Regions from separate parts of the Streptosporangium sp. NPDC000563 genome, predicted to be linked through region 2. Evidence: riboswitches for the same ligand, from Rfam matches in the RefSeq annotation. Region 2 holds a riboswitch; the other holds the start of a gene.
What was found. A riboswitch is a leader RNA that binds a small molecule or an ion and turns the genes downstream of it on or off. The one in region 2 is predicted to bind glycine.

Region 1: another riboswitch for glycine. It lies ahead of gcvP (aminomethyl-transferring glycine dehydrogenase); the one in region 2 lies ahead of gcvT (glycine cleavage system aminomethyltransferase GcvT).

Annotation. Positions count from the first base shown of each region.
Region 1 is NZ_JBEPDA010000011.1:27,154-41,829, forward strand. Features, by position in the region: gene ABT352_RS24005 (double zinc ribbon and FHA domain-containing protein) at 1-59, shown strand, start outside; gene ftsR (transcriptional regulator FtsR) at 86-736, shown strand; gene ABT352_RS24015 (bifunctional nuclease family protein) at 816-1,286, shown strand; gene ABT352_RS24020 (MerR family transcriptional regulator) at 1,431-2,051, shown strand; glycine riboswitch at 2,067-2,159, shown strand; gene gcvP (aminomethyl-transferring glycine dehydrogenase) at 2,339-5,194, shown strand; gene ABT352_RS24030 (tetratricopeptide repeat protein) at 5,330-6,112, shown strand; gene ABT352_RS24035 (hypothetical protein) at 6,276-6,626, opposite strand; gene ABT352_RS24040 (alpha/beta hydrolase family protein) at 6,773-7,405, shown strand; gene ABT352_RS24045 (DUF5999 family protein) at 7,413-7,604, opposite strand; gene ABT352_RS24050 (TetR/AcrR family transcriptional regulator C-terminal domain-containing protein) at 8,014-8,616, opposite strand; gene ABT352_RS24055 (hypothetical protein) at 8,812-9,213, shown strand; gene ABT352_RS24060 (MbtH family protein) at 9,694-9,903, shown strand; gene ABT352_RS24065 (RNA polymerase sigma factor) at 10,111-11,544, opposite strand; gene ABT352_RS24070 (hypothetical protein) at 11,740-12,114, opposite strand; gene ABT352_RS24075 (AMP-binding protein) at 12,166-13,359, opposite strand; gene menB (1,4-dihydroxy-2-naphthoyl-CoA synthase) at 13,476-14,324, shown strand; gene menD (2-succinyl-5-enolpyruvyl-6-hydroxy-3-cyclohexene-1-carboxylic-acid synthase) at 14,508-14,676, shown strand, end outside.
Region 2 is NZ_JBEPDA010000033.1:14,136-28,811, forward strand. Features, by position in the region: gene ABT352_RS37605 (hypothetical protein) at 1-105, opposite strand, end outside; gene ABT352_RS37610 (FadR/GntR family transcriptional regulator) at 241-963, opposite strand; gene ABT352_RS37615 (glutamine synthetase family protein) at 1,027-2,394, shown strand; gene ABT352_RS37620 (aldehyde dehydrogenase family protein) at 2,397-3,743, shown strand; gene ABT352_RS37625 (3-oxoacyl-ACP reductase) at 3,749-4,525, shown strand; gene ABT352_RS37630 (gamma-glutamyl-gamma-aminobutyrate hydrolase family protein) at 4,662-5,357, shown strand; glycine riboswitch at 5,431-5,529, shown strand; glycine riboswitch at 5,530-5,624, shown strand; gene gcvT (glycine cleavage system aminomethyltransferase GcvT) at 5,658-6,749, shown strand; gene gcvH (glycine cleavage system protein GcvH) at 6,746-7,135, shown strand; gene ABT352_RS37645 (L-serine ammonia-lyase) at 7,208-8,584, shown strand; gene ABT352_RS37650 (hypothetical protein) at 8,726-10,918, shown strand; gene ABT352_RS37655 (DUF6286 domain-containing protein) at 11,146-11,802, opposite strand; gene ABT352_RS37660 (amino acid deaminase/aldolase) at 11,952-13,145, shown strand; gene ABT352_RS37665 (hypothetical protein) at 13,382-13,888, opposite strand; gene ABT352_RS37670 (DUF3618 domain-containing protein) at 14,040-14,372, opposite strand; gene bcp (thioredoxin-dependent thiol peroxidase) at 14,484-14,676, shown strand, end outside.

The DNA.
Region 1 (14,676 bases), on a different contig from region 2:
AGGTGCAGATCGGCAAGTTCCGCCTCGTCTTCCTCACCCGCGGTGCCGCTGGAGGATGATGAGCTCGCAGGCCGCTCGTGCGCACATGAGCATCGGGGAGGTGCTCGCCCTCCTGCAGGGCGAGTTCCCCGACGTCAGCATCTCCAAGATTCGTTTCCTGGAGGGCGAGGGGTTGATCGAGCCGGAGCGCAGTCCCTCCGGTTACCGCAAGTTCAGCTACGCCGACGTCGAGCGGCTCCGTTACATCCTCAGCGAGCAGCGTGACCGCTACCTGCCGCTGCGAGTGATCAAGGATCATCTGGAGGCGGCCGATCGCGAGGAGCGCCCGGCCGCCCGGCCGCGCGCCGTCCCCGACGAGGCGCCTCCCGAGCTCAGGCTCACCCGCGAGGAGCTGATCGCCGCCGCCGAGCTCGACGAGGAGACCCTCGCCGAGCTTGAGGACTACGGCCTGCTGGCCGCGGTGGCCCGCTACTACGACGCCGAGGCGCTGGCCGTGGCCCGCAGCGTCGGAGCCCTCGCCGCCTTCGGCCTGCGCGCCCGCCACCTGAGGGCGGTCAAGGCCGCGGCCGAGCGCGAGGCGGGCCTGGTGGAGCAGGCCGTCGCCCCGCTGCTGCGCCGTCGCGGGCCGGGCGCGATCGACCAGGCCGACGAGACGGCGAGGGAGATTTCCGGCCTGCTGCTGGAATTGCACGCCTCGCTGCTGCGTTCCGGCGTGCGTGGGGCTCTGGGTCGGTGAGAGCCTGACCAGGCACTCGTACCCCCACGAGTGTTACGTTGAACAAACCGGTCGGAATCCAGCGAAGACGGAGCAGCCCGTGTTGCAGATGGAGGTCGTGGGCGTTCGAGTTGAAATGCCCTCCAACCAGCCGATCGTCTTGTTGAAAGAGACGCATGGGGAGCGTTACCTGCCTATCTGGATCGGCATGACGGAAGCCACGGCGATCGCCATGGCCCAGGCCGAGGAACCACCACCCCGGCCGCTCACTCATGACCTGTTCCGTGACGTGCTCGAAGGGCTCGGAGTCCGGCTGAGCACGGTCAACATCGTCGCCCTGCGCGACGGCATCTTCTTCGCCGATCTCGTGTTCTCCAACGGGGTGGAGGTGAGCGCGCGTCCCTCGGACTCGATCGCCTTGGCACTTCGCACCGGCGCACGTATCTTCGCGAGTGAGGACGTGGTCCGGGAGGCGGGGGTGATCATCCCCGACGACCAGGAGGACGAGGTGGAGAAGTTCAGGGAGTTCCTTGACACGATCACGCCCGAGGACTTCGGCCGCGCGGGGTAGGAATTTCGGTGCATTTACGCTTCACGACGCGCCGAGTGGGGTCGTTGACTGGACTTGGCCCCAGTCCTACGGTGCATGTGAACCCTGCGGCCGTGCGTAAACCCCCAGATCAGGCCGTGGGATGAGAGAAAGCCGGAGGTCCGCGTGGCGGTCAGCAGCGGCGAGGGTAGAAACGCCGATCAGGATGACCCGAAACGGCGCCAGTCGGCACGTCAGCGCGCGGGTGAAGAGGGTCTGCTGTTCGACGGGCAACCGGTGAAGGTGCCCGCCGACATCGGCTACCGGGGCCCGACGGCCTGTTCCGCGGCCGGCATCACCTACCGGCAACTCGACTACTGGGCGCGCACCGGCCTCGTCGAGCCCACCGTGAGAGCCGCCCACGGATCCGGCTCCCAGCGCCTTTACGGCTTTCGCGACATCCTGGTGCTCAAGGTCGTCAAACGGCTCCTCGACACCGGCGTCTCCCTCCAGCAGATCCGCATCGCCGTGCAGCACCTGCGCGACCGGGGCGTCAACGACCTGGCCGGGATCACCCTGATGAGCGACGGGGTGAGCGTCTACGAGTGCACCTCGCCCGACGAGGTGATCGACCTCCTCCAGGGCGGCCAGGGAGTCTTCGGCATAGCACTGGGACGGGTGTGGCAGGAGGTGGAGGGCTCCCTCGCGGATCTGCCCGGCGAACGTGCGGAGTCGAGCGAGGGCCCTTTAGGCGATCATCAGGCCGATGAGCTGGCCCGCCGTCGCAGAGCACGACGAACCGGGTAAACTCGGACTCGCTGCTGACCCTGTGCGGGAGAGACCCCGACAGCGAGCGGGGCGCCGAAGGAGCAACCTCCCCGGAATCTCTCAGGCACCCGGTACCGCACGGACGAGGCAACTCTGGAAAGCAGGCGCGCCGGCCAGGCGCGACTCACCGACGGTGCAAGCCTCCCGTCACGGGTAGGTGAAGCTCTCAGGTCACGACGCGTGAGACGGTCGTGATGACAGAGGGGGAGACCAGGCATACGCCCGCGCCCAGCGCCGGTCTCCACCCCGTCCCGGGAGGCTTCACAATGACCGACCTGTCATCGCTCAGCGAACTCGGCTCCCTGCCGTTCTCCACCCGCCACATAGGGCCGGACGACGCCGGCCAGACCCGCATGCTGGAGGCGGTCGGATTCGCCTCCGTGGCCGACCTGGTCGCGGTGGCCGTGCCCGAGGCGATCCGCTCCGCGGGGCGGCTGAGCCTGCCCCCGGCGGCCGGGGAGTCCGAGGCCCTCGCGGAGCTTCGAGTCCTCGCCGGGCGCAACACCGTGCTCACCTCGATGATCGGCCTGGGCTACCACGACACGATCACTCCGGGCGTCATCCGCCGCAACCTCCTGGAGAACCCCGGCTGGTACACCGCGTACACGCCCTACCAGCCGGAGATCTCCCAGGGCCGTCTGGAGGCCCTGATCAACTTCCAGACCGTCGTCTCCGACCTGACCGCCCTCGACGTCGCCGGTGCCTCCCTGCTCGACGAGGCCACCGCCGCCGCCGAGGCGATGACCCTGGCCCGCCGCGCCGGCCGCGGCCCCTCGAAGGTGTTCGTGGTCGACGCCGACGCGCTGCCGCAGACCAAGGCGGTGCTGCGCACCCGCGCCGAGCCGCTCGGCATCGAGCTGGTCGAGAGCGACTTCACCGCCGAGCTTCCCGAGTGCTTCGGGGTGCTCGTGCAGTATCCCGGCGCCAGCGGCAGGATCCGCGACTTCCGCGCCGTCGCCGACGCCGCCCACGCGCGCGGCGCCCAGGTGGTCGCCGCCGCCGACCTGCTCGCCCTCACCCTGCTGGCCGCGCCGGGCGAGCTCGGCGCCGACATCGCCGTCGGGTCCTCGCAACGCTTCGGCGTCCCCCTCGGCTTCGGCGGCCCCCACGCCGCCTACATGGCGGTCCGCGACGGTCTCCAGCGCCAGCTGCCGGGCCGCCTGGTGGGCGTCTCCCAGGACGCCGACAAACGCCCCGCGTACCGGCTCGCCCTCCAGACCCGTGAGCAGCACATCCGCCGCGAGAAGGCCACCAGCAACATCTGCACCGCGCAGGTGCTGCTCGCCGTGATCGCCGGCATGTACGCCGTCTACCACGGCCCCGAGGGCCTGCGCAGGATCGGACGGCGCACCCACAGGCACGCCGTCGTGCTCGCCGAGGGCCTGCGCCAGGGCGGTGTCGAGGTCGTGCACGACACCTTCTTCGACACCGTGCTCGCCAGGGTGCCCGGCCGCGCCGAGGAGATCGTCGCCACGGCACGCGAGAACGGCGTCAACCTGCGCCTGGTCGACGCCGACCACGTGGGCGTCACCTGCGACGAGAAGACCGAGCCGCTCCACCTGGAGCAGGTCCTGGCCGCCTTCGAGATCAGCGGCGCCGTGCTGGCCGACCTCGACGCCGCCGCCCACGACGCGCTGCCCGCCGCGCTGGCGCGGGTCAGCGACTACCTGACCCACCCGGTCTTCCACAGCCACCGTTCCGAGACGGCCATGCTGCGCTACCTGCGAAGGCTCCAGGACAAGGACATCGCGCTCGACCGGTCGATGATCCCGCTGGGCTCCTGCACCATGAAGCTCAACGCGACCACCGAGATGGAGCCGATCACCTGGCCGGAGTTCGCCGGGCTGCACCCCTACGCGCCCGAGGACCAGGCCGCGGGCCACATCGAGCTGATCGGGGAGCTGGAGCGCTGGCTCGCCGAGGTCACCGGCTACGACGCCGTGTCGCTTCAGCCGAACGCCGGCTCGCAGGGGGAGTTCGCCGGGCTGCTGGCGATCCGCGCCTACCACACCGCGCGCGGAGAGTCGGGCCGCGACGTCTGCCTGATCCCCTCGTCCGCGCACGGCACCAACGCCGCGAGCGCCGTCATGGCCGGCATGCGCGTGGCCGTGGTCGCCTGCGACGACAAGGGCAACGTCGACCTCGACGACCTCGTCGCGAAGATCGACAAGCACCGCGAGCAGCTTGCCGCGATCATGGTGACCTACCCGTCCACGCACGGCGTGTACGAGGAGACGATCGTCCGGATCTGCGAGCTGGTGCACGAGGCCGGCGGGCAGGTCTACGTCGACGGCGCCAACCTCAACGCGCTGGTCGGCCTGGCCAGGCCGGGGGAGTTCGGGGCGGACGTCTCCCACCTCAACCTGCACAAGACCTTCTGCATCCCGCACGGCGGCGGTGGCCCCGGCGTCGGCCCGGTCGCGGTCCGCGCCCACCTGGCCGACTATCTGCCCGGCCATCCGCTGCGTGAGGGTACGGCGGTCGGCCCGGTCTCGGCCGCGCCGTACGGCTCGGCGGGCATCCTGCCCATCTCCTGGGCCTACATCCGGATGATGGGCGCCGACGGCCTGAAGGCGGCGACCGAGCAGGCCATCCTGTCGGCCAACTACCTGGCCCGCAGGCTCAGCCCCCACTACCCGGTCCTCTACACCGGCCGCGGCGGCCTCGTCGCCCACGAGTGCATCGTCGACCTGCGCCAGATCACCAAGGAGACCGGGGTGACGGTCGACGACGTGGCCAAGCGCCTCATCGACTACGGCTTCCACGCCCCGACCATGTCCTTCCCCGTGGCGGGAACGCTGATGATCGAGCCGACCGAGAGCGAGGACCTGGCCGAACTCGACCGGTTCTGCGAGGCGATGATCTCGATCCGCGAGGAGATCGCGAAGGTCGCCTCCGGCGCGTACGACAGGACCGACAACCCGCTGCGCAACGCCCCGCACACGGCCGACAGCCTCGTCGTCGACGAGTGGGCCCACCCCTACAGCCGCACCGAGGCGGCCTACCCGCTGCCGTCGGTGCGCGAGGGCAAGTACTGGTCGCCGGTCCGCCGTATCGACCAGGCCTACGGCGACCGCAACCTGGTCTGCTCCTGCCCTCCCCTGGAGGCGTACGAGGACTGATCCCGCCGGCCTCGTGGACATCGCGCGAGAGCCGGGAAACCCACGCGAACCGTGATATCCGCCGGGAATGCGGGGGGACGGACGAGGCCCCGAGTCGTTAGGCTCGGGGCGTCTCCGTATCCGGAAGGATCATGCATGCCTGAGGTGGACACCCGTCCCTTGGACGCCGCGCGAAGACTGGCCGAGTCGGGCGATCTCGACGGCGCCGCCACGATCTTCGCTGAGCTGGTCGCCGATCCCGACGAACCCGACAGGGCCCAGGCGGCGGTGGGGCTCGCGGTGGTGCTCGAGGAGAGCGGAGACGTGCCGGGCTCCCGCGCGGCCGCGCGCACCGCGCTGGCGACCGGGCACCCGGAGTTCGCCGCCCAGGCCGCCTGCCTGCTCGCGGGGAGCTTCGAAAGGGAGGACCTGGCGGAGCAGGCCCGCGCCGCCTGGCAGGCCGCGCTGGGTGTCGGCCATCCCGCCTATGTCCCGCTGGCGCACATGGCCCTCGCGCGGCTCGCCACGGGCGAGGAGGAGGCCGAGCGGTCGCTTCGCGAGGCGCTCGCCACCCGTGACCCGGAGATCGCTCCTCGGGCCGCTCAGCGGCTGGCGGAGGTGTTCCTTGAGGAGGGCGAGCTGGCCGAGGCCGCGCAGGTGCTCCTGGAGGCGCTCTCGGTGCCGGAGGCGGCCGAGGTGCCGAGACTGAGGGTGATGCTCGGCATCGCTCATCTGGAGATGGCCTGCGCCGAGTTCTCCGGCGCGATCGAGGAGGGCGGAGACGTGGAGACCGGTGCGCTGGCCATCGAGCTCCTGGCGCGCACCCTCCCGCTCAGGGGGCGCGACGAGGACGCCGAGCGGGTGTGGCGCTACGGTCTGGACAGCGCCGACGAGGACCTCGCCGGTGAGGTCCGCCTGCGCCTCGACCGGGATCTCTGAGGTCCGGCGACTTCGGGGGCCGTGCGCGGAGCGGCGGTCGCCCTGTGGGCGGACGTCGGGCGGACGCCGGGCCGATGGGGCCGGGCCGGACACTGTCCGGGAGTGGCGGATCCACAGGGGACCACAGGGGAGGTGTCTCCCCGTTCCCGCGGCGCCCTCGCCGTCAGTCGCGCTCCCGCCAGCGGCTCAGGGCGTGGGCGAAGTTGATCGCGACGATTCCGCCCCAGGCGAGCAGCAGTCCGGCGGTGCCGGCGTTCTGCGCGGCGATGGCGGTGAGCGGGATCCCGATGCCCATGGAACCGAGGGCGATCGGGATCGAGGAGTTCGTGCTCCTGCGCGGCCTGGCCGCCGGCGCCCCGGTGGCGTGCAACTCGGCGCGCACCCGGTGGGCGATGGTCGCGTCGAGACGTGACACGAACGAGTCGACGAGCGCGGCCTCGTACTCCGGGCCGAGGTCGCGCCGGGCCTCGATGGTGGCGCGCATGTCCTGGCGGATATCTTGGTAGTCCTGCACGCTTCGATTGTTCCCTCGCCCCCGGCCGCCGGGCATCAGCCGTTAGGACGAGATTCGTGTCCACCTTCGACTCCACCCCCCTCGCGAAGGCGTCCGCCCCGCGGACCACCGCGGAATCCAGGCTTCCGGCGGGCACGGCCGGGCCTCTGGAGATCGTGACCCCGCACGGCCCGGCCCTCGTGGAGATCGACGAGGTGGCCGCCCCGCGCTTCCTGCTGGTGCTCACCCACGGCTCGGCCGGGGGAGTGGACGCCCCGGACCTGCTGGCCGTGCGGGACGCCGTGACGGCGATCGGCGGGACGGTCGCGCGGGTGCTGCAGCCGTTCCGTGTGCGCGGGGCCCGGGCGCCGGGGTCGGCGGTCAAGCAGGACGAGGCGTGGGAGAGGCTGGTGGCGGGGTTGCGCGGGCGCTATCCGGGGCTGCCGCTGGCGCAGGGTGGGCGGAGCAACGGGGCGAGGGTCGCGTGCCGTACGGCCGAGCGGGTCGGTGCCCACGCGGTCGTCGCGCTGGCCTTCCCCCTGCACCCGCCGAGGAAGCCGGAGCGCTCCCGCGCGGGGGAGCTGCGTGCGGCGGGTGTGGACGTGCTGGTGGTGAGCGGAGACCGTGACCCGTTCGGCGTGCCCGAGGCGGCGGACGCCGCGCGCCTGGTGGTGCTGCCGGGAGAGGGTCACGACCTCGGGAGGAGTCCCACCAGGGTGGGCGAGGTGGTCGCCGAGTGGCTCGACACGAGGATGCGGCCGGGCTCGGTGGACCCGCTCAGCGTGACCGGTCGGGGGTGACGGGTCTTCAGACGACGCCGGCCAGTGGCCGGTGCGGCTCGATGACGGCACCGTCGGGGAGGAGCTCGCCGGTGTCCTCGAACAGCACAACACCGTTGCAGAGCAGGCTCCAGCCCTGCTCGGGGTGGGCCGCCATGGTGCGGGCGGCTTCGCGGTCCAGCGCGTCGGCGGACGGACAGGACGGCTCGTGCGGGCACATCGGCGTGCCTCCGGATCTCTCGTGTCGGCTCGCCCGTGTCACACCGGGCACGGGGGTGGGCATCGGACATCCGGCGGCACCGTCACCGATGGGTCTCCGTTCCCACGTATGACGGGGACGAGCATCTGAATGTTGACATATGGCCATGCGACCCCTAACAGAGCGAGGGTCGCACATCAAGTAGATCAAGTGTGCGATCGATCGCACCTCGGCGACATAGCCCGTTAGGACTGTTTGGGACTGCTAGAGGGCCAGTCCGTCAGGGCTTTGTCGGGGGATGTGACCTATAACACAGCATGCCTCATATGAGCACATTCAACCAAGTCCGACACGCCGCCTGGCGGGTAAACGATCGGTTACAAGTTGCTGACGTGCCCCGATGCCGGCCCTCGCGCCCCTGGCCTGGCCCTTAGCGGCTCCTGCCCTCCCGCGTGCCCAGGCCGGCCAGGAGCGCGTCCAGCCCGTGCTCGAAGTCGGTGTCCGCCGCCGGGCTGCCGCCTCCCCTCGACGGAGGGCGCCAGGGCTCGTCCTCGTCGCCCGGGGGCTCGGCCCAGCCCGACTGCTGCACCTCCACCGCCACCGCGCCGAAGACGTAGGCCCGCAGGGCGCGTACCGCCCCCGCCGGGTCGGCCAGGCCCGCCTCGGCCAGTTGCTCGGTCTGCTCCCTGATCGCGATCGCCGCCCTGCCTCTCGGCGGTTTGGTCAGGGCGAGGGCCAGCACCCCGGGATGCTCCCTCAGTGCTGCCCTGCTCGCCCGGCACCAGGCCCTCGCGCTCTCCTGCCAGCTCTCGCCCGGCTCGGCGTGCACGGTGGTGACGTGCTCGGCCAGCGCGTCCATGAGGGCGTCCTTGCCGCGCGGCAGGTGGTGGTAGATGGCCATCGCCTCCACCTGGAGCGCGTCGCCCAGCCGTCGCATCGTCAGACGCCGGAGCCCTTGGCCGTCTGCGATGTGAAGGGCGGCGTCGATGATGCGCTCCCTGGAGAGCGGGACGGGTGGTCGCTTGGCGGGCATGGGAGGCATCCTGCCACCGCCTGCCTTACTGCGTAAAGGGTGGCGCGCCGAACAGGACGGACCTCCGTCGCGCGGCGGGACGGGGTCGTCCGGGAGAGGTCGGGTCCCTGAGTGTGTGGGGTGAGGGCTGAGCGCGTAGGCTACGAGCGGTGATCTGCCGGAGGAGGCCCGGCGACCGGGGAGAGAGGGAAGAAGATGGCGTTTTTCCGACCGAGCGTGAGCCGGGAGGCGGAGGTTCGTCACCACGCTGACCAGGAGGTCGGGAAGAGCTTTCCCGAGCTCCTTGAGAAGGCGCGCGAGGCCGAGGCCGAAGTGCGCCGGGCGCAGGCCGCCGCGGCTCCGGTGCAGGAGTTGCGAGCCGCCGGGCTGGCGTTCGACAGGGCTCTCACCGAGGCCCTGCGCGCGGCCGAGGCCAACCAGCGTGCGACGTTCGGGGTCAAGGCGTACGACGACCGGATCCGCCGCCGCAAGGGCAGGGCGACCCCCCGGGGTGCCGAGTGGACCGCGGAGGTCAACCGCCTGCGCACCCTTCGCGAGCAGAACCGGCTGACCGGCATCCCCCGGGTTCCCCGCCCGGTCGCCGCCTCCGCCCGCTGACCTTCATCCCAAGCGCCCTGGGCACCCAGGGCTCCCGTTCGAGAGGGCTCCTCCCCGCGGCCGAAGACCGCGGGGAGGAGCCCTTCGCGGTCCCGGCCCACGGCGGGCCTGCGGGGGGCCTGCGGGGGGCCTGCGGGGGGCTTGGACGCCGTCATCCCCCATAAGCCTTGACATCGCCGCCGATGGGGTGGATTTTAGGATAGGCTTACCTAATAAGCCTTGTCATTCCGACAGCCCCCGACTGCTCGCCTAACGCTATGACCAGGTATTTCGCTGAGATGTGCACAGCCACGCATTTTCCTCTGCCCCAACCCCTGCCTGATGGCTCCGAGAACGCGACGGGAGATCGGTGCTCGGCGGCCTCCGGGCGCGTCGGCGGGAGAACCGTGCGCCGACGCCCGTACGCGGACCTCGTGCCGACCGCCGCTCCCGGTACCGGACGAATCCCCGATCCTTGCCCGTTCCTGCTGGAGGTAACCGATGATCAACCCCTTCGACGACGACGGCGCGTCCTTCCTGGTGCTGGTGAACGTGGAGGGGCAGCACTCGTTGTGGCCCGCGTTCGCCGACGTCCCCGCGGGCTGGCAGATCGCCCACGGTGAGGACTCCCGCGCCGGTTGCCTCGCCTACGTCGAGAGCTCCTGGACCGACATGCGCCCAAGGAGCCTCATCACCCAGATGGACGGCTGAGCCTTCCGCGCCTTCCCGGCCTTCGAGGCCGGATACGGGTGACCGTCGCCTTGGTCCACCTTGGCCCCCGCGCCGACCTTCCGGGAGGGACGCTCGGCGATCGCGCCGATTCCGTCGGGACACCCCTTGGGCGGGGCCGGAAACGCGGAAGGGCGCCACCGCGGACGGGAGGTCTCGCGGTGGCGCCCTTCGAAACGGGCGGCCGGGTCAGCTGGCCCAGTCGAGCAGCGGGCGGGTGTTGCTGGGGTGGCGGAGCTTGGAGAGCGACTCCTTCTCCAGCTGGCGGATGCGCTCGCGCGTCAGGCCGAGGTGCTTACCGATCTCGTCGAGGGTGTGGGGCTTTCCGTCGACGAGGCCGAAGCGCAGGGCCATGATCTTGGCCTCCCTGGGGGAGAGGTTGCCCAGCACGCCGCGCAGCTGCTCGCCGAGCAGCTGACGGTCGACGACCTCCGAGGCCTCGGGCGAGTCGACGTCCTCGATGAGGTCGCCGATGGTGGTCTCGCCGTCCTCGCCGATGGTGGCGTTGAGGCTGATCGGCTGGCGGCTGGTGCGCAGCAGCTCCTCGATCTGGTCGGGGCTCTTGTCGAGCTCGACGCCCAGCTCCTCCGGCGTGGGCTCGCGGCCCAGGCGCTGGTGCATGTCGCGCTCGACGCGCGACAGCTTGGAGAGCATCTCCAGCACGTGCACCGGCAGCCTGATCGTGCGGGCCGAGTCCGCGAAGCCGCGCTGGATGGCCTGGCGGATCCACCACATGGCGTAGGTGGAGAACTTGTAGCCCTTGGTGTAGTCGAACTTCTCCACCGCGCGGATCAGACCGAGGTTGCCCTCCTGGACCACGTCGAGCAGGGCCATGCCCCGGTCGGTGTACTTCTTCGCCACGGAGACGACCAGGCGGAGGTTGGCCTCCAGCATGTGGTCCTTGGCCCGGCGGCCGTCCTCGGCGATCCACTCCAGGTCGTCACGCACGACCGCGGACAGGCCCGGGTCGGCCTCCAGCTTGGACTCGGCGTACAGGCCGGCCTCGATGCGCTTGGCCAGCTCGACCTCCTGTGCGGCGGTGAGCAGGGTGCGACGGCCGATCGACTTCAGGTAGGTGTGCACCGAGTCGCCCATGACGGAGGACTGGTCGTCGAGGTCGAGGGTCGGCTCGACCTCCACCTCGGGCTCCTCCGCCGGGTTCCACTCGTCCTCGGGCTCCGCCGCCGTGTCCTTGGCGTCCTTGGCGTCCTTGGCGCCCTTGGCGGTGGTCCCGGCGGCCTTCACGGCCTTGGTCCTCCTGGTGGTCTTGAGGTCCCCGGAGGACTCCACCGGGACCTTGGTCGCGTCGGGGGCGCCGGCCACGGGCTCGGCCTTCGTCGAGGCCTTCCTCGCGGAGGCGGTCTTCGTCTTGCGTGCGGAGGTCTTGCGGGTGCTCTTGGCGGTGGATGCCGAGAGTGTGGGCTCGTTCTCGGCCGCCAGGCTGACGCCCGCCTCGGTGAGCTCGCGCAGAATCGACCTGCCCTCGGTGGGGCTGACGCCCGCCTCGGCGAAGGCGTGACGCAGCTCCGCGAGTGAAAGGTGACCCTGGACTCGTCCTCGGTCAAGGAGCTGGTCGAGGGTCGTCGGGGCCTCAGATGAGGTCGCCACGGCGGCTGGGGGCATGAGGACACCTCCTCCATCACGGAGTCGTCTGAATTTACGGTTTGCTGGTCTTGGGGTGGGGCGGTCTGGGAGCCGCTCGGCGCACCAGTACCAATAACCCCAGGCAAGAACATTCTGTTCCCGACTTGACTCGGAAAATATGATGGGTGGACCGCCGTGTCGGCGATCCACCCGCGCTCGGGTGCCCGAGAGGGCCTATTCGATCACTACCACGGGGCCCTCTTTCGCCGACTCCGAGGAGCCTTCGAGCGGGCCGTCGACCATGGGCATCGGGAAGGGCTCGGCCTGCTCCAGCCGGTCCTCGTTCCAGTAACCGAAGACCTTCTCGGGGTCGGGGTTGACCTCCTTGGAGACCACGTAGTCCTCGGCGGGAGGAGCGGACGCGGTCGGTGACGGCTCGTACGAGGGCGGTCCCGGCTCGTTCGGGGACACGGCGGGCACCGGCTCGTCCGATGGTTTCTCCGCTCTCCCGATCCCGCCCGACGCGGCGGCCGCCGTGACGGAAATGCCGCCGGCGAGGACCAGGCTCACGATTCCAGCCGAGACCCATGTCTTCCGGGTGACGTTCATCGGGCTTGTCCTTCCTGCTTCGGCTACCTCATTGGACGTTCGGGGGCACCTTCACGGTTCCCGATCACGACCATAACGGAGAGCCGCGAGATCCGGCTTGCCATTGGCCAGAAGCGGTATTTCGGTCACAACGGTCAGGTCGGCAGGGGCCGCGTAGGCGGGCATCCGCCCCTTGACGAGGGCGCGCAGCTCGGCCAGGGACGGCGGAGAGGGCGAGACGACGACGGCCACCACCCGCTCGCCCCACTCGGGGTCGGGACGGCCGACCACGGCGACGTCGACGATCGCGGGATGCTCGGCCAGCACGGCGGCCACCGCCGCGGCGACCACCTTCTCACCTCCGGTGTTGATGACGTCGTCGGCCCGCCCCAGCACGCGTAGCCGCCCTCCCTCCAGGGTGCCCAGGTCCGAGGTGAGGAACCAGTCGCCGTCGCGGGCCGCCTCGGTGAGGTCGGGGCGGAGCCGATAGCCGGAGAACAGCATGGGCCCGCTCAGACGGATCCGGCCGTCGTCCACGACGGCGATCCCCACCCCGTCGAGGGGATCGCCGTCGTAGACGCACCCGCCGCAGGTCTCGCTCATGCCGTACGTGGTGACCACCCGGGCGCCGGCCGCGCGGGCCGCGGCGAGCAGGCCGGGGGGAGCGGCGGCGCCGCCGAGCAGGATGGTCCTGATCCTCGACAGGCGCTGGAGACGCGTCGAATCCACCTGGAGCAGCCGGCGCAGCTGGGTCGGCACCAGCGAGACGTGCTCCGCGCCGCTGGAGAGCACGGCCTCGGGGGAGAACCCGTCGTGCACGATCGGCTCGGTCCCGCCAAGCAGCGACCTGACCAGGACCTGCAGGCCGGAGACGTGGGAGGGAGGCAGGCAGCACAGCCAGCGCTCGCCCGTTGCGGCGTCCAGGCGCCGCAACGAGGCCGACGCGGAGGCGAGCAGCGCCTCGGCGGACAGCTGGACGCCCTTCGGGACGCCGGTCGAGCCGCTGGTGGCGATGACCACCGCGACCTCGGCGGGCACGCCGACGCCGCCCTCGCGGCGTACTCCGTTCACATGGGTCGGGCGCAACGCGTCGAGCGTCGCCCGCAGTGCGGGGGCGGGCAGTGCGGGGGAGAGGGGCAGCACGGCCGGGCCGCCGCCGTCCAGCGCCGCGCCGACGGCCCGGAACAACTCCGAGGTCGCCGGAGATACCACGGCGTGCAATTCCCGTTCTACGGAAAGCCACGCCTCGTGCGCAGGAGCGGTCATCACGGTCGTAAGGTTAGTGCCGGAAGCCGGACAACGGCCGGGGGTACCGGCGCAGCGGAGAGGGTGAAGCCATCGTGGGCACGGAGCGGGGCGAGCCGGGCGTGGATGAGCGGGCGGTGGAGAAGGCGTCCGAGCGCGACGGCGCGGTCGACTGGAAGAGGTCCGGCCAGTACGAGGACATCGTCTACGAGACCGGCGAGGGTATCGCCAAGATCACGATCAACCGCCCGGAGCGCCACAACGCGTTCCGCCCGACGACGCTCTTCGAGCTCAAGGACGCCTTCAACGTCGCCCAGGAGGACGCCGAGGTCGGTGTGATCATCTTCACCGGCGCGGGTGACAGGGCCTTCTGCTCCGGCGGTGACCAGAAGATCCGCGGCGACGACGGCTACGTCGACAAGTCCACCCCGCACGTCGGCCGGCTCAACGTGCTCGATCTGCAGGTCCAGATCCGCCGCTGCCCCAAGCCGGTCATCGCGATGATCGCCGGCTACGCCATCGGCGGCGGCCACGTGCTGCACGTGTGCTGCGACCTGTCCATCGCCGCCGACAACGCGGTCTTCGGCCAGACCGGCCCCAAGGTCGGCTCCTTCGACGGAGGCTACGGCTCCTGGCTGCTGGCCGAGACCGTCGGCCTGAAGCGGGCCCGTGAGATCTGGTACCTCTGCCGCCAGTACGACGCGCAGACCGCCCTCGACTGGGGCCTGGTCAACGCGGTCGTGCCGCTCGCCGAGCTTGAGACGGAGACGGTCAAGTGGGCGAGGGAGATGCTGGAGAAGTCGCCGCTCGCGCTGCGTATGCTCAAGGGCGCGCTGAACGCGGTGACCGACGGCGCCGCGGGGATGCAGCAGTTCGCCGGTGACGCCACCCTGCTCTACTACATGAGCGAGGAGGCGCAGGAGGGCCGCGACGCGTTCAAGGAGAAGCGCGCCCCCGACTTCGGTAAGTTCCCGCGCCGCCCCTAGCGGCGGCGGAAGTTCACGGCCGGGTGGCGGGGACAGGTTCTCCCGCCGCCCCCGGGGATGGCGGGGGTCCGAGGCGGTTCGGTCCCGAGGCGCGCCGCCCCGCATGGACGAGGTCGCCTTCGCGCGCCTCAGGACGGAATCACCCCCCGGGTGCGGAGTTTGCGGAGTTAAGGAGGCGGTGCGGTGAATCCCGCGACCGCGCTCGCGACGGTGCTGGTCGACGAGCTCGCCCGCTGCGGTCTCACGGACGTGGTGCTCGCACCCGGATCGCGGTCGGCGCCGCTCGCCCTGGCCGTGCACGCCGACAGCCGTATCCGGCTGCACGTGCGGGTGGACGAGCGCTCGGCCTCCT
Region 2 (14,676 bases):
GACGTTGATCCTGGTGAGCAGGAAGACGACGATCAGCGCGACGAAGAAACAGAACAGCGGCAGCCGCCCTGTGTCCATGATCCGCTCTCGGAACAAATCCCCCACCGTCCCCCAGGCTATGCGAGGAACACCGCCGGATCGGCGCGGGAGTCACCCGGCGTCACGACGGCACGGCGGTCTCCCCGGCGCCCGCGAGGCGCCGTACGAAGCACAGGTCGCCCGTACGAGGCGCGCCGCGCTTCAGGCGAGGAACCCCCGCAGCAGCGCCGCGGTCCCCTCAAGGTGCTCGGCCACGGCGCGGCGCGCGGCCTCGGGGTCCCCGGCCAGGATGGCCGTCACGATCGCCTGGTGCTGGAGGGCGGCGTGCTCGATGTTGCGCTGGAGCACCGGGATCGCGTTGAGCAGGTCGGTGACCCGGAGCCTGGCGTCGGCGCAGGCCCCGGCGAGCAGGGCGGAGCCGGTGAGCTCGGCGATGGCGAGGTGGAAGGCCGTGTCGAGGCGGCGGTAGTCCTCGGGGCCCGCCGAGTTGACCTCGCGCAGCCTCTCGCGCAGGGTTTCGCGCCGCTCCGGGGTGAGGGGGGTGGTGGCGAGCACCTGGGCCGCGCCGCACTCGACCGCCATCCTGAAGGTGAGGGCGTCGGACAGGTCGTCGGTGCCCATGTCGGCCACGGCCCGGCGCAGGTCGTCCCGATGCGGCTGCGGCGGGACGTTGTGGGTGAGGAAGGCGCCGCCGTACCGGCCGCGGCGCACCTCCAGATAGCCCGCCTCCTGCAGCTCGCGGATGGCCTCGCGCAGGGTGACCCTGCTGATGCCGAGCTGGGCGGCGAGCTCCCGCTCGGGCGGCAGTTTCTCCGACACCAGCCCCAGCTTGATGACCTGGAGCAGACGCTCCACCGTCTCCTCGAACGCGTTGCCGGCCCGCACCGGCCGCAACACGGCCGTCAACCGCGACAGCTCGTCCAATTATCTCCTCCGGCCCTTGACAACGCTCCCCCCGCTGCACGTCAATGGTCTAACACTAGCCCAATAAGACCCCGACGAGGAGGGCGTGTGGACGTCACCGAGCTTCATGACGAGGTGCGGGCGGGGCGGATCGACACCGTGCTGCTGGCGGTCGTCGACATGCAGGGTCGTCTCCAGGGCAAACGCCTGTCGGGGCGCTACTTCCTGGAGGAGGTGCTGCGGCACGCCTCCGAGGGCTGCAACTACCTGCTCGCGGTCGACGTCGACATGAACACGGTCGACGGCTACGCCATGTCGTCCTGGGAGCGCGGATACGGCGACTTTGTCATGAAACCCGATATGTCCACCCTGCGCCGCGTGCCGTGGCAGGAGGGGACGGCCCTGGTGATGGCCGACCTGGTGTGGGAGGACGGCTCCGACGTGACCGCCTCGCCGCGCCAGATCCTGCGCAGGCAGCTCGCCAGGCTGGACGAGCGGGGCTGGGGCGCATTCGTCGGCACCGAGCTGGAGTTCGTCGTCTTCGGCGACACCTACGAGGACGCCTGGCGCCGCGGCTACCGCGACCTGACCCCCGCCAACCTCTACAACGTCGACTACTCCCTCCTCGGCACCGCGAGGGTCGAGCCGCTGCTGCGCAGGATCAGGCTCGGCATGGAGGGCGCGGGCATGTACGTCGAGTCGGCCAAGGGCGAGTGCAACCTCGGCCAGCACGAGATCGCCTTCCGCTTCGCCGAGGCCCTGTCCAGCTGCGACAACCACTCGATCTACAAGAACGGCGCCAAGGAGATCGCCTCCCAGGAGGGCATGGCGATCACCTTCATGGCCAAGCCGAACCAGCGCGAGGGCAACTCCTGCCACATCCACATCTCGCTCAGGGACGCGGGCGGGGAGCCGGTGATGGCCGGTTCCGGGCCGCACGGGCTGTCGGCGACAGGAGCGCACTTCATCGCCGGGCAGATCGCGCTGATGCGCGAGCTCACCCTGCTGTACGCGCCGAACATCAACTCCTACAAGCGGTACGTGCAGGGCAGCTTCGCCCCCACCGCGGTCAAGTGGGGCGTGGACAACAGGACGTGCGCGTTGCGCCTGGTCGGCCACGGCCCCTCGCTGCGGATCGAGAACCGGGTGCCCGGCGGCGACGTGAACCCCTACCTGGCGGTCTCGGCGCTGATCGCGGCCGGCCTGCACGGCGTCGAGAACGAGCTGCCGCTTGAGGACGCCTTCACGGGGAACGCCTACTCCTCGGGCGCGGAGACCGTGCCGAGCACGCTGCGCGACGCGCTGGAGCTCTGGGAGACCTCCGAGTTCGCGGCGGCCGCCTTCGGTGAGGACGTCGTGGCGCACTACGCGAACAACGCCCGGGTCGAGCTCACCGCCTTCGACGCGGCGGTGACCGACTGGGAGCTTTTCCGGGGATTCGAACGGATGTGAATGTGAAGATCATCAATCCGGCGACGGAAGAGGCGGTCGCCGAGATCGAGATGGCCGACGCCGCCGAGATCGACAGGGCCGTGGAGCGTGCCCGGCGCGCCTTCGCGCACTGGAGGAACGTCGCACCGGGAGACCGTGCCCGGCTGCTGCGCCGTTTCGCCTCGCTGGTGCGCGAGCACGCCGAGGAGCTCGCCCTGCTGGAGGTCGCCAACGCCGGGCACACGATCGGCAACGCCCGCTGGGAGGCGGGCAACGTCGCCGACGTGCTCGACTTCTACGCGGGGGCGCCCGAGCGCGATCACGGCCTGCAGATCCCGGTGCCCGGCGGGCTCGACGTCACCTTCAAGGAGCCGCTGGGCGTCGTCGGCGTGATCGTGCCGTGGAACTTCCCGATGGTCATCATGACCTGGGGGGCGGCCCCCGCACTGGCCGCGGGCAACACCGTGATCGTCAAGCCCGCCGAGTGGACGCCGCTCACCGCCCTGCGGGTGGCCGAGCTGGCCCTGGCCGCCGGCCTGCCCGAGGGGGTGTTGCAGGTCCTGCCGGGGGCCGGGGAGGTCGCGGGTGCCCGGCTGGTCGAGCACCCGGGGGTGGCGAAGATCGTGTTCACCGGCTCGACCGAGGTCGGCAAACAGATCGCCGCCACCTGCGCCGGACAGGTCAAGCGGCTCACCCTGGAACTGGGCGGCAAGAGCGCCAACGTGGTCTTCGCCGACGCCGACCTGGAGAAGGCCGCGGCGACCGCGCCGTACGCGGTGTTCGACAACGCGGGCCAGGACTGCTGCGCGCGCTCCCGGATCCTGGTCGAGCGCTCGGTCCACGACGAGTTCCTCGCGCGGTTCGGCGAGGCGGTGCTGAACGTCCGAGTCGGCGACCCCCGCGACGAGGCCACCGAGATGGGCCCGCTGATCAGCGCCGAGCACAGGGAACGGGTGGCCTCCTTCGTCACCGAGCCGCCCCACCTGCGGGGCGTGTGCCCGTCGGGGCCGGGGTTCTGGTTCCCGCCGACGGTCCTGACGCCCCGGTCGGCCGGCGACCGGGCGTTCACCGAGGAGATCTTCGGCCCCGTGGTGTCGGTGGTGCCGTTCGACGACGAGGCGGACGCCGTACGGATCGCCAACGACACCCCGTACGGCCTGAGCGGGTCCATCTGGACCCGCGACGTCGGCCGGGCACTCCGGGTCGCCAGAGCGGTGGAGGCGGGCAACCTCAGCGTCAACTCGCATTCGAGCGTCCGCTACTGGACCCCGTTCGGCGGCTTCAAGCAGTCGGGCCTCGGCCGCGAGCTGGGTCCCGACGCCCTGTCAGCGTTCACCGAGACCAAGAACGTCTTCATTTCCGAGGAGTAGAAGCGATGCTGCGTTTGCAGGAACGTTTGCAGGACAGGGTCGCCGTCATCACCGGCGCCGGAAGCGGGATCGGCCTCGCCACCGCGCGCCGGTTCGCCGCGGAAGGCGCCCGCGTCGTGTGCGTGGACCTGGACGAGACGACCGGTCCGGCGGCCGCCGAGGAGGTCGGAGGGTTGTTCGTGCGGGCCGACGTGACCGACGAGGACGACGTCGCCCGGGTGTTCCAGACCGCGTTCGACACCTACGGCAGCGTGGACATCGCGTTCAACAACGCGGGCATCTCGCCGCCCGAGGACGACTCGATCCTGGAGACCGGCATCGACGCCTGGCGCCGGGTCCAGGAGGTGAACCTCACCTCGGTCTACCTGTGCTGCAAGCACGCCATCCCGTACATGCGGCGGCAGGGCAAGGGGTCGATCATCAACACCGCGTCGTTCGTCGCCGTGATGGGGTCGGCGACGAGCCAGATCTCCTACACCGCCTCCAAGGGCGGGGTGCTCGCCATGTCCCGCGAGCTGGGCGTGCAGTTCGCCCGCGAGGGGATCCGGGTGAACGCGCTGTGCCCGGGGCCGGTGAACACGCCGCTGCTGCAGGAACTGTTCGCCAAGGACCCCGAGCGGGCGCAGCGCCGGCTCGTCCACATCCCGGTGGGCCGCTTCGCCGAGGCGTCCGAGATCGCCGCCGCGGTGGCGTTCCTCGCCTCGGACGACGCGAGCTTCATCACCGGCTCCGAGTTCCTGGTGGACGGCGGCATCTCCGGCGCGTACGTCACCCCGCTGTAGACCCGCTGCAGACCTCGCCCCGCCACCTTCGCGACCGGCGGTGGCGGGATTTGCCCAGGCCATACCCCGGCCCCGATAACGTGCGAGGACGTGGGCCCATCTCCCATGTCCCCGGCGTCCGCGTGAGAAAGAGATCATGTCCCGTCCCGTCATCGGCATCACCTGCTACGTCGAGCCCGCGCGCTTCACCGTCTGGGAGACGACCACCGCGCTCCTGCCGTACGACTACGTCGACCACGTGGCCCGCGCGGGCGGGCAGCCGGTGATCCTGCCCCCGGCGGGCGACCCCTCGGCGCTGGTGGAACGCCTGGACGGGCTCATCCTCGCCGGAGGCGGCGACGTCGGCCCCGAGCGGTACGGGCAGGAGTCACACGAGCGGACCGGCTACGTCCGGCCGTTCCGCGACGACGCCGAGCTGGGACTGGTCGAGGCGGCGCTGGAGCGGGGCACCCCCTTCCTGGGGATCTGCCGGGGCATGCAGATCCTGAACGTCTCGCTGGGCGGCAGCCTCCACCAGCACCTGCCCGACGTGGTCGGCCACGCCGGGCACGCCCCGGCCCCCGGCCACTACGGCAGGATGCCGGTGCGGCTCGCCCCCGGCAGCCACACCTCGAAGATCTTCGGGACCGAGACCGTGGAGGTGGCCCACTACCACCACCAGGCCCTCGACCGGCTCGCCGAGGGCCTGACCGTGACCGCCCACGCCGAGGACGGCACGGTCGAGGCCGTGGAGGTGGACGGCCACCCCTTCGCCGTCGCCGTCCAGTGGCACCCCGAGACCGACGACGAGTCGGCTCTGTTCGAGGCGCTGGTCCGGCACGCCGCCCCCTGACCGGCACGGATCGGGGCCGCGAGGGGATTTCGCTCGGCCGGTGCGGGCGGTTAGGCTGGCCGATGACACCGATGAATCCCGTGCGGGAGAGCGTCCTGACAGCCAGCCCAGGACCCCTGAAGGAGCAAGCCCTCCCCGCGAACCTCTCAAGGCAAAGGACCGTGCGGGTAGGTGCCCTCTGGAAAGCAGGTCCCACGACCTCGCCGAAGGTGAAAGTCCGGTAAAACCCGGATGAAACTCTCAGGCACCCACGACAGAGGGGGAGGATGCTCTCATCTGTCCCTTGTCTGAGGTGCGCACATGTCCCGACCTACGCCGCTGCGCGGCGTGCACGAGTCCCTCGGCGCGACGCTGACCGACTTCGCGGGCTGGCTGATGCCGCTCCGCTACGGCAGCGAGTCGGCCGAGCACAACGCGGTCCGCCAGGCGGCCGGCCTGTTCGACCTCTCCCACATGGGGGAGATCTTCGTGACGGGGCCGCAGGCCGCCGAAGCCCTCGACTACGCGCTGGTCGGCCACCTCTCCGCGCTGGAGCCCGGCCGCGCCCGCTACACGATGATCGTCGACGCCGAGGGCGGCGTGCTGGACGACCTGATCGTCTACCGGCTCGCCCCCGCCGAGTTCATGGTCGTCGCCAACGCCTCCAACTACCCCCGGGTGGCCGCCGAGCTGACCGGCCGCGCCAAGGGCTTCGACGCCGCGGTGGAGGACCGCTCCGAGCGGTACGCGCTGGTCGCGGTCCAGGGTCCGCGCTCCGTGGAGATCCTGGGCTCGCTCACCGACGCCGACCTCGAAGGGCTCAGGTACTACGCCGGTCTGCCCGCCGTCGTCGCCGGTCGCGAGGCCCTCGTCGCCCGTACGGGATACACCGGCGAGGACGGCTTCGAGTTGTTCGTCGCGGCCGAGGACGCCGAGCCGCTCTGGGCCGCCCTCACCGAGGCGGGCGCGCCGCACGGCCTGATCCCCGCAGGCCTGTCCGCCCGCGACACCCTCCGTCTGGAGGCCGGGATGCCGCTGTACGGCAACGAGTTGTCGGCCGCCCTGACCCCGTTCGACGCCGGGCTGGGCCGTGTGGTGAGGTTTGACAAACCGGGCGACTTCGTCGGCCGGGCCGCCCTCGAACCCCTCAAGGACGTCCCGCCGTCCCGCCGCCTGGTCGGCCTCGTCGCGACCGGCCGCAGGGTGCCCCGGCACGGGTATCCGGTGGTGGTCGCCGGTGACGGCGCGGTCGTCGGCGAGGTCACCAGCGGGGCGCCCTCCCAGTCACTGGGCAGGCCCATCGCGATGGCCTACGTGGACAACGGCCTGTCGTCAGGACTGGCCGTCGACATCAGGGGCAGCCACGAGCCGGTCGAGGTCGTCGCACTGCCTTTCTACAGGAGGAAAAAATGAGCAGCATTCCCGAGGACCTGCACTACACCAAGGAACACGAGTGGATCTCCGGCATCGATGACGGCCTCACCCTCACCGTGGGCATCACCGCCTACGCCGCCGAGGCGCTGGGTGACGTGGTCTACGTGCAGGTGCCCGAGGTCGGCGCGACGGTCGCCTCCGGTGACGCCGTCGGCGAGGTCGAGTCGACCAAGTCGGTGAGCGACATCTTCGCGCCGGTCGACGGCGAGGTCGTGGAGGTCAACCAGGCCGTCGTGGACGACCCCTCGCTGGTCAACAGCGACTCCTACGGTGAGGGCTGGCTGTTCCGCGTACGTCTTGAGGGCTCCGCCGACGACCTGCTGTCGCCCGAGGAGTACGCCGCGCTCACCTCGGGTGAGTCCTAAGCCTTTCCCCCCTCGCGTCACGGTCACGCGCGCCGGAGGGCGCGCGTGGCCGTCCACGCTGGAAGGATTCAGATGACGATCAGCGTCTTCGATCTCTTCAAGATCGGAATCGGCCCGTCCAGCTCGCACACCGGCGGCCCGATGGCCGCCGCCCACAAGTTCGCCCGCGGTCTCCACCAGGACGGGCTCCTGGAGAAGACGGCCAGGGTGCGCGCCGTCCTGTACGGCTCGCTGGGCCTGACCGGCAAGGGGCACGGCAGCGACAAGGCCGTGCTGCTCGGCCTGTCCGGTGAGAAGCCCGAGCTCGTCGACGTCGACGCGGTCGAGGGACGGCTCGCCGCCATGCGCGAGTCGGGCACCATCTCCCTGTACGGCTCGCGCGAGATCCCCTTCGTCATCGGCGAGGACCTCGTCTTCGAACGCAAGATCTCGCTCCCCGGCCACCCCAACGGAATGCGCTTCACCGCCCTGTCCGAGTCCGGCGAGACGGTCCGCGAGAAGGTCTACTACTCGGTCGGCGGCGGCTTCGTCGTCGACGAGAACGCCACCGGTGCCGACCGGATCAAAGCCGACGACACCGTCCTGCCCCACCCCTTCACCACGGCCGCCGAACTGCTCGCCCAGTGCGCGGAGACCGGGCTGTCCATCTCCGGGCTGATGCTGGAGAACGAGCAGGCGTTCGGCCGCACCGAGGCCGAGGTTCGCGACCGGTTGCTCGTCCTGTGGCAGGTCATGAGCGAGTGCGTGCGGCGCGGCATCGACAAGGAGGGCATGCTGCCCGGCGGCCTGAAGGTCCGCCGCCGCGCCCACCAGCTCCACCGGCAGCTGCGCAGCGAGTCGGGAGAAAAGGACTCGCTGCAGACGATGGACTGGGTCTCGCTCTTCGCCCTCGCGGTCAACGAGGAGAACGCCGCCGGCGGCCGGATCGTCACCGCGCCCACCAACGGCGCCGCGGGCATCATCCCGGCCGTGCTCACCTACTACGACCGCTTCACGAAGGACGCCGACGACGAGGGCGTGATCCGCTTCCTGCTCACCGCCGGGGCGATCGGCGTGCTGTTCAAGGAGAACGCCTCCATCTCGGGCGCCGAGGTCGGCTGCCAGGGCGAGGTCGGCTCGGCCTGCTCGATGGCCGCCGCCGGGCTCACCGAGGTGATGGGCGGCACCCCCGAGCAGGTCGAGAACGCCGCCGAGATCGGCATCGAGCACAACCTGGGGCTCACCTGCGACCCGATCGGCGGCCTGGTGCAGATCCCGTGCATCGAGCGCAACGCGGTCGCCTCGATCAAGGCCATCGCCGCCGCCAGGATCGCGATGCGCGGCGACGGCCGCCACTTCGTCTCGCTGGACAAGGCCATCAAGACGATGCGCGACACCGGCCGCGACATGCTCGACAAGTACAAGGAGACCAGCCGGGGAGGGCTCGCGGTGAACGTCATCGAGTGCTGACCCCGGGGTTTGGGCGGTGGGGCCTCTGACGGGCGCGCGGGAGACTCGGGACCGCGGAACCTTGACGACATACAACTCGATCGCTACCAAATTTCGCATCACGTGCAGCCTCCTCCGATCCCACGCCTATGCTGGGTGGCCATGCGCGGGATTCGGGAGGTCGCGGTGGTCACGGGAACGCCCCCGGCAAGCCGCTCCCGCCGCTCTCCTGCTCCGGAGACTCCTTCCCGCTCCCTGCGGGCGCTCCGCTTCCTCGGGTCGCACTGGCTCTTCATCACCGCCCTGCTCGCGGGTGGCGGCCTGCGCCTCCTCGCCATGCTCGGCTACCGGCCCGCCCTGTGGTTCTGGGCCGACTCCTTCGTCTACCTGAACGCCGGGCTCGCCCCCCGCCCCCTGGAGTCCCGTCCCGCGGGTTACTCGCTGTTCCTGTGGATCCTCAAGCCGCTGTCCAGCATCCCCGCGGTGGTCGCGGTGCAGCACCTGCTCGGACTGGCCGTGGCCGTCTGCGTCTACCTGCTGCTGCGCAGGCTGGGCGGGCTGCCGGGGTGGGGTGCGACGCTCGCCGCGCTGTCGGTGCTGTTCGACGCCTACCAGATCCAGCTCGAACACCTCGTCATGGCGGACCTGCTCTTCCAGTTCCTCGCGGTGCTCGCGGTCACGCTGCTGCTGTGGCGGCGACGCCCGGCGGCGTGGGTCGCCGCGCTGGCCGGGGCGCTGCTCGCCGCGGCGACCGTCACCCGCACGATCGGGTTGCCGCTCATCGCCGTGGCGCTGGTCTGCATGGTGATCCGCCGAGCCGGGTGGCGGGCGGTCCTCTCCGCGACGCTCGCCGCCGCGATCGGCCTGGGCTCGTACGCGGCCTGGTTCAGGGCCGAGCACGGCAGTTTCGCTCTGACCAGGGGAAACACCTTCCTCTGGGCCCGGACGATGACCTTCGCCGACTGCGCCGCGATCCAGCCGACCGGCCCCGAGGCGGCCCTGTGCCCCGTCGAGCCGCTGGGACAGCGCGCGGCGCCACCCGTCTACATCTGGGACGGCGAGTCGCCGCTGAACAAGGTCAAGGGCAGCTGGGCCGAGCGCGACGCCCTCGCGGGCGCCTTCGCCACCCAGGCGATCATGGCCCAGCCGCTCGACTTCCTGCGGGCGGGCCTGGAGGACGCGGCCCACATCTTCGACTGGACCCGGCGCGTCTACCCGGCTCCCGGCCCGCAGAGCGCCTACGTCTTCCCCGACACCGTGCGGCCCTTCACCTCCGGTGCCGCCTCGCAGGGCAAGACCGCCGAGCAGCTGACCGTGGCCTACCAGGGCTCGTCGGGAGCGCCGACGATGGCCGAACCCTACGCGGGCCTGCTGCGTAACTACCAGGAGTACGGCTTCGTGCGGGGTCCGTACCTCGCGGTGATCCTGCTGGTCGGCCTGGTCGGCGTGCTGATGCGGCTGCGGAGGTTCGGCGGCGCGGTGCTGCTGCCCTGGGCGGCGGGGACGATGCTGCTGATCCTGCCGCCCTTCATCGCGGCCTTCGACCACCGCTACGTCGTCCCCGCCCTCCCGCTGCTCTGCCTGGCCGCCGGACTGGCCTTCGGCGTCAGGCACGAGAAGCACACAGGGAACACAGGGAACGCTGAGAACGCGGCCGAGGTCGCGGCGGGGAGAGCGGACGAGGGGTCTTCGGGCGAGGGACCCGGCGACGAGGCCCCTTCGCGCGGCGCGACGGCCGAGCGACCGGTGTACGCGAGCCCCTTCGACGAGACGGCGCACGGGTCGTACGACGGGCGGGCTCCCGAGGAGAGCACGTCCGTGAGGACCTCGTACGGCGAGGCGGCGGACCGGCCGGGGCACGGCACGACGGGCGAGACACCCGCGTACGGAAACACGGCGGACCGGATGGTGTACGGAGGGACGGGTGAGCGCCCGGCCTACGGGGAGCCGGAGCGACGGCCGGCGTACGGGGCGACGGGCGAACGGCCCGTGTACGGGGGGACAGGCGAACGGTCGGCGTACGAAAGGGCGAGTGAGCGGTCGGCGTACGGAGGCGCGGCAGGCTCGCCGGAGTACGGGGAGTCAGCGGCGGCGAACGTGAAGGCGAACCACCACGCCGAGTTCTACCTCCCCGAGCGCCCGTCGGACCTTCCCCACCGCGTCTCTGTTCAGCCGGGACACGAGTCTGCCGACATCGGTCGCGGGCGCGCAGCCCACCCCGATGCGCAGCCGCTCGTGCCGTACGTACCTGACGCGGACACGAGCGAGCCCTTCGACTTCTTTAAGAGCGACTCCAAGCATGGCGGTCCCCGTCCCGGTCCGCCTGCCCCACCGTCCCCATCCCAGGGCGTGTAGCAGCCACCGCAGCGCCGCGAGAGCGAGCGTCACCAGCAGCAGCGCGACCAGCCAGCCCGGCAACGGATGCGCGGCCAGCCACCCGGGGAACCCTCGGGGCACGAGCCTGGCACCGGGCGCCTGTCCCGGCAGGTCACCGCGTCCCCGCAGGAAGGCGTAGAGCCCGGCGCACACCAGCACCGTCCCCGTGACGGCCAGGCCGATCCGATTGCCCAGGTAGGGCCTCATCAGGCCCCCTTCCTGCGCAGCCGTACGACGACCTCTCCCGCGCACATCGCGCCCAGGCCCCCGAGCCGGTCGCCCACCGCCGCACCCACCCGGCGCAGCACGGGGCCTGTCCGCTCGGCGTCGGTGAACACGGTGACCTCGACGATCCGCGACGTGAGCCGGACCCGTGCCCCGTTCACCTCCTCCACCGACTCGGCGGCCTCCCGCAGCGTGCGGCGGAGTCCGGACCTGGTGATGCCGATCACCATGTGCGGGTCTCCCGCCTCCAGCGGCACCAGCCGTGACCGCCCCGGCAGCACGGCGAGCGCGAGCATCACCAGGCCCATCGCGACGGCGAGCACCGAGGCGGCGAACACGGCGGGATCCGACCAGTTCCACGCGCCGACGCCCTTGACGATCCGCCGGTAGGGCACCCGCGCGAGCGGGGAGTCCATGAGCAGGCCCACCGTCACCGCGGCCGAGGCCGCCAGCACGGCGGACACCGTCAGCGCGGTGGGGACACCCGCGAGGGTCCTGCCCGGCCTGAGCATCCGCACCGACCTGCGCCGGACGTCCTGGAACCGCTCGGCCCCCGCCTTGCCTCCCGAGCCCGGGGTGTTCCCCGCGGCACCGGTGCCTCCCGAGCCCGCCAGGACGTCCTGGAGAGTAGTCGTCATCCGGCCATGTGTACGCGTTCCCGCAGGGCCGGGCCGGGGATCAACCGCCCACTTGCACGATCTTGAGCCCTCCCTGGCGGGAGCATTGATCACCGATACAGCAACATGAACAATGCTCATCTTCTCCGTATCGGGGTTATCCTGCGGACATGGACGACCGCCAGCGCTACGACCGGGCCACAGCGCACCTTGACCCTCCCTTCGCCGTCCTCGACCTGCGGGCCCTGCGCGCCAACGCCGAAGGCATGGCCCGCCGCGCCCGGGGCAAGCCGATCAGGGTCGCCAGCAAGTCCATCAGGTCCCGGGCCGTGCTCGAACGCGTCCTCGCCATGGACGGCTTCACCGGGATCATGGCCTTCACCCTCCCCGAAGCCCTCTGGCTCGTCTCCACCGGGATGCGCGACGTGCTCGTCGCCTACCCCACCGTCGACCGCGCCGCGCTCGCCGAACTCGCCGCCGAGCCGATCGCGGCGCGGGAGATCACGATCATGGTGGACCGGGCCGAGCACCTGGACCTCGTCGAATCCGCCGTCGCCGGAGTCCGCGACCGCCACGAGATCCGGCTCTGCCTGGACGTCGACGCCGGCTACCTCGCCCTCGGCGGCCGGTTCAGGGCGGGCGTCCGCCGCTCCCCCGTCCACGAGGTCGACCAGGCCGCCGACCTCGCCACCGAGATCGCCAAAAGGCCCGGCTTCCGGCTCGTGGGCCTGATGGCGTACGAGGCCCAGATCGCCGGGGTCGGCGACGACCCGCCGGGCAACCCCGCCCTCACCCGGGCCGTCCGCCTGATGCAGGCCAGGTCCCGCCGCGAGCTGATCACCCGCAGGGGCCGGATCGTCCAGGCCGTCCGCCAGGTCACCGACCTGGAGTTCGTCAACGGCGGCGGCACCGGCAGCATCGAGAAGACCACCGAGGAGAGGGCCGTCACCGAGATCGCGGCCGGATCCGGTTTCTTCCATCCCCGCCTGTTCGACTTCTACCGGGGATTCACCGGCCGGCCCGCCGCCCTGTTCGCCCTGCCCGTCGTACGCCGCCCCGCCCCCGGCGTCGTCACCGTCCTCGGCGGCGGCTACCCCGCCTCCGGCGCCCCCGGCGACGACCGCCTGCCCCAGCCCTACCTGCCGTGCGGGCTGCGCTACGACTCCAACGAGGGGGCCGGAGAGGTCCAGACCCCCCTCATCGGGCAGGCGGCGGAAGACCTGCGCGCCGGCGACCGGGTCTGGTTCCGGCACGCCAAGGCGGGCGAGCTCTGCGAGCGCTTCGCGCGCCTGCACCTGATCGACGGGGACGAGGTCGTGGACGAGGTCCCCACCTACCGCGGCGAGGGCCGCACCTTCCTCTGACCCTGCCGTGATCCTGCCGCCAACTGTGCCTCCAGCCGTTGCCCGGTACGCCCCTGACCCCGGGCAGGGCACGCCTTCGATCGGGTCCGGCGCGCCTCCAACCTGGCCCGGCATGCGAAACGGGCACCCGCCGCTCCACGGCGAGTGCCCGTTCCCCCTCACATCTCGACCCCGCCCTCCGGGCACGACGGCCCGCGGTGCTCCCGCGCCCGGAGGTGCCTGACCTCGGAGAGATCTCAGAAGCCCAGGTCGAGTTCCTCCCACCTGCTGCACTTGTAGGTCGACCAGCCGCGGTACTTGACCTGGCAGGTCTTGACCCGCACCTCGCTCACGTCGTGCGCCGTGACGCGGAAGCGCTTGGTGTCGTCGTAGCTGCACAATTTGACGCGCTTGGCGACGTCCCAGTCCTCGTCATCGGACGAGGTGACCTGCACCTCGGCGTAGGCGCAGCGACCACCCTGGCGGAGGGTGCGCCTGTCACCGTCGTACAGATCGCCCCGCAGCCTGAAGGTGTTGTCCTCCTCGTCGTCACCCCTGACCGAGTACACGGCCTCCAGCGTGGCCAGGCCGTTCCTGGACTCCTGCTCGAAGTTGTCGTCGAAGTCTCGCGCAGAGGACGCCGAGGACGCCGAGGACGCAGCCGACGCGGACGTCGGTGTCGCGGCGAAGGCGGCCGGAGCCACGGTCAGCATGACGCTCGTGGTCGCCGCCACCGCGATCGCGGCGCGAATGATGTTTTTCATGGATTTACCCCTCCTTTTTCCTACTCGCGATGGTCCGCGAGCGGGAAAAAGGTCACATGAGTAAACCCCTACTCAATTCCGGGCAGCCGATCGGTCACCGGCGACATTCGCTCCCTCGGCCGGCGACATTCGCTCCCTCGGCCGGCGACGGTCAGCGACGACGGCGCCGCCACAGCATGACCACCGCGCCGAGCGCCAGCGCCGCCCCCACCCCGATCAGGATCGGCGCCAGGTCCGGCCGCTCGTCCGCCCACAGGTCCTCGGGCTCGCCGGCGAGCCTGACCGGCTTCGGCCCCGCCGCGCCCCCCACCAGGTCACCGACCTGAGCGGCGAGATGCTCCGCGTTCGCCCGGACCTTCGCCACACCACGCGCCGCGACCCGCTTGGGGCTCACCCGGTCCGCGATGGCGTCCACCGTCTGGGCCAACTCCGCGCGCGTGCGCTCGATCTGTCGTTCCAACTCCGCGGGATCGGTGTCCGCCATGGCTATCCTCCCCTACTCCTTGACATTGATCAGTCTGTCAGGTCCTACCCACCCACGGCACTTCGGGCAGGCCGGTAAGTTGACCGGGGAACCATTCCTCGGAGGAACACCATGAAACTTGAGCCGGGCGACGCCGCCCCGGACTTCACCCTTCCCGCCGCCGACGGCACCACCGTGTCGCTGGAGAGCCACCGCGGTAAGCGCGTCATCCTCTACTTCTATCCCGCCGCGATGACCCCGGGCTGCACCAAGCAGGCCTGCGACTTCCGCGACAGCCTCGCCTCACTCACCTCGGCCGGATTCG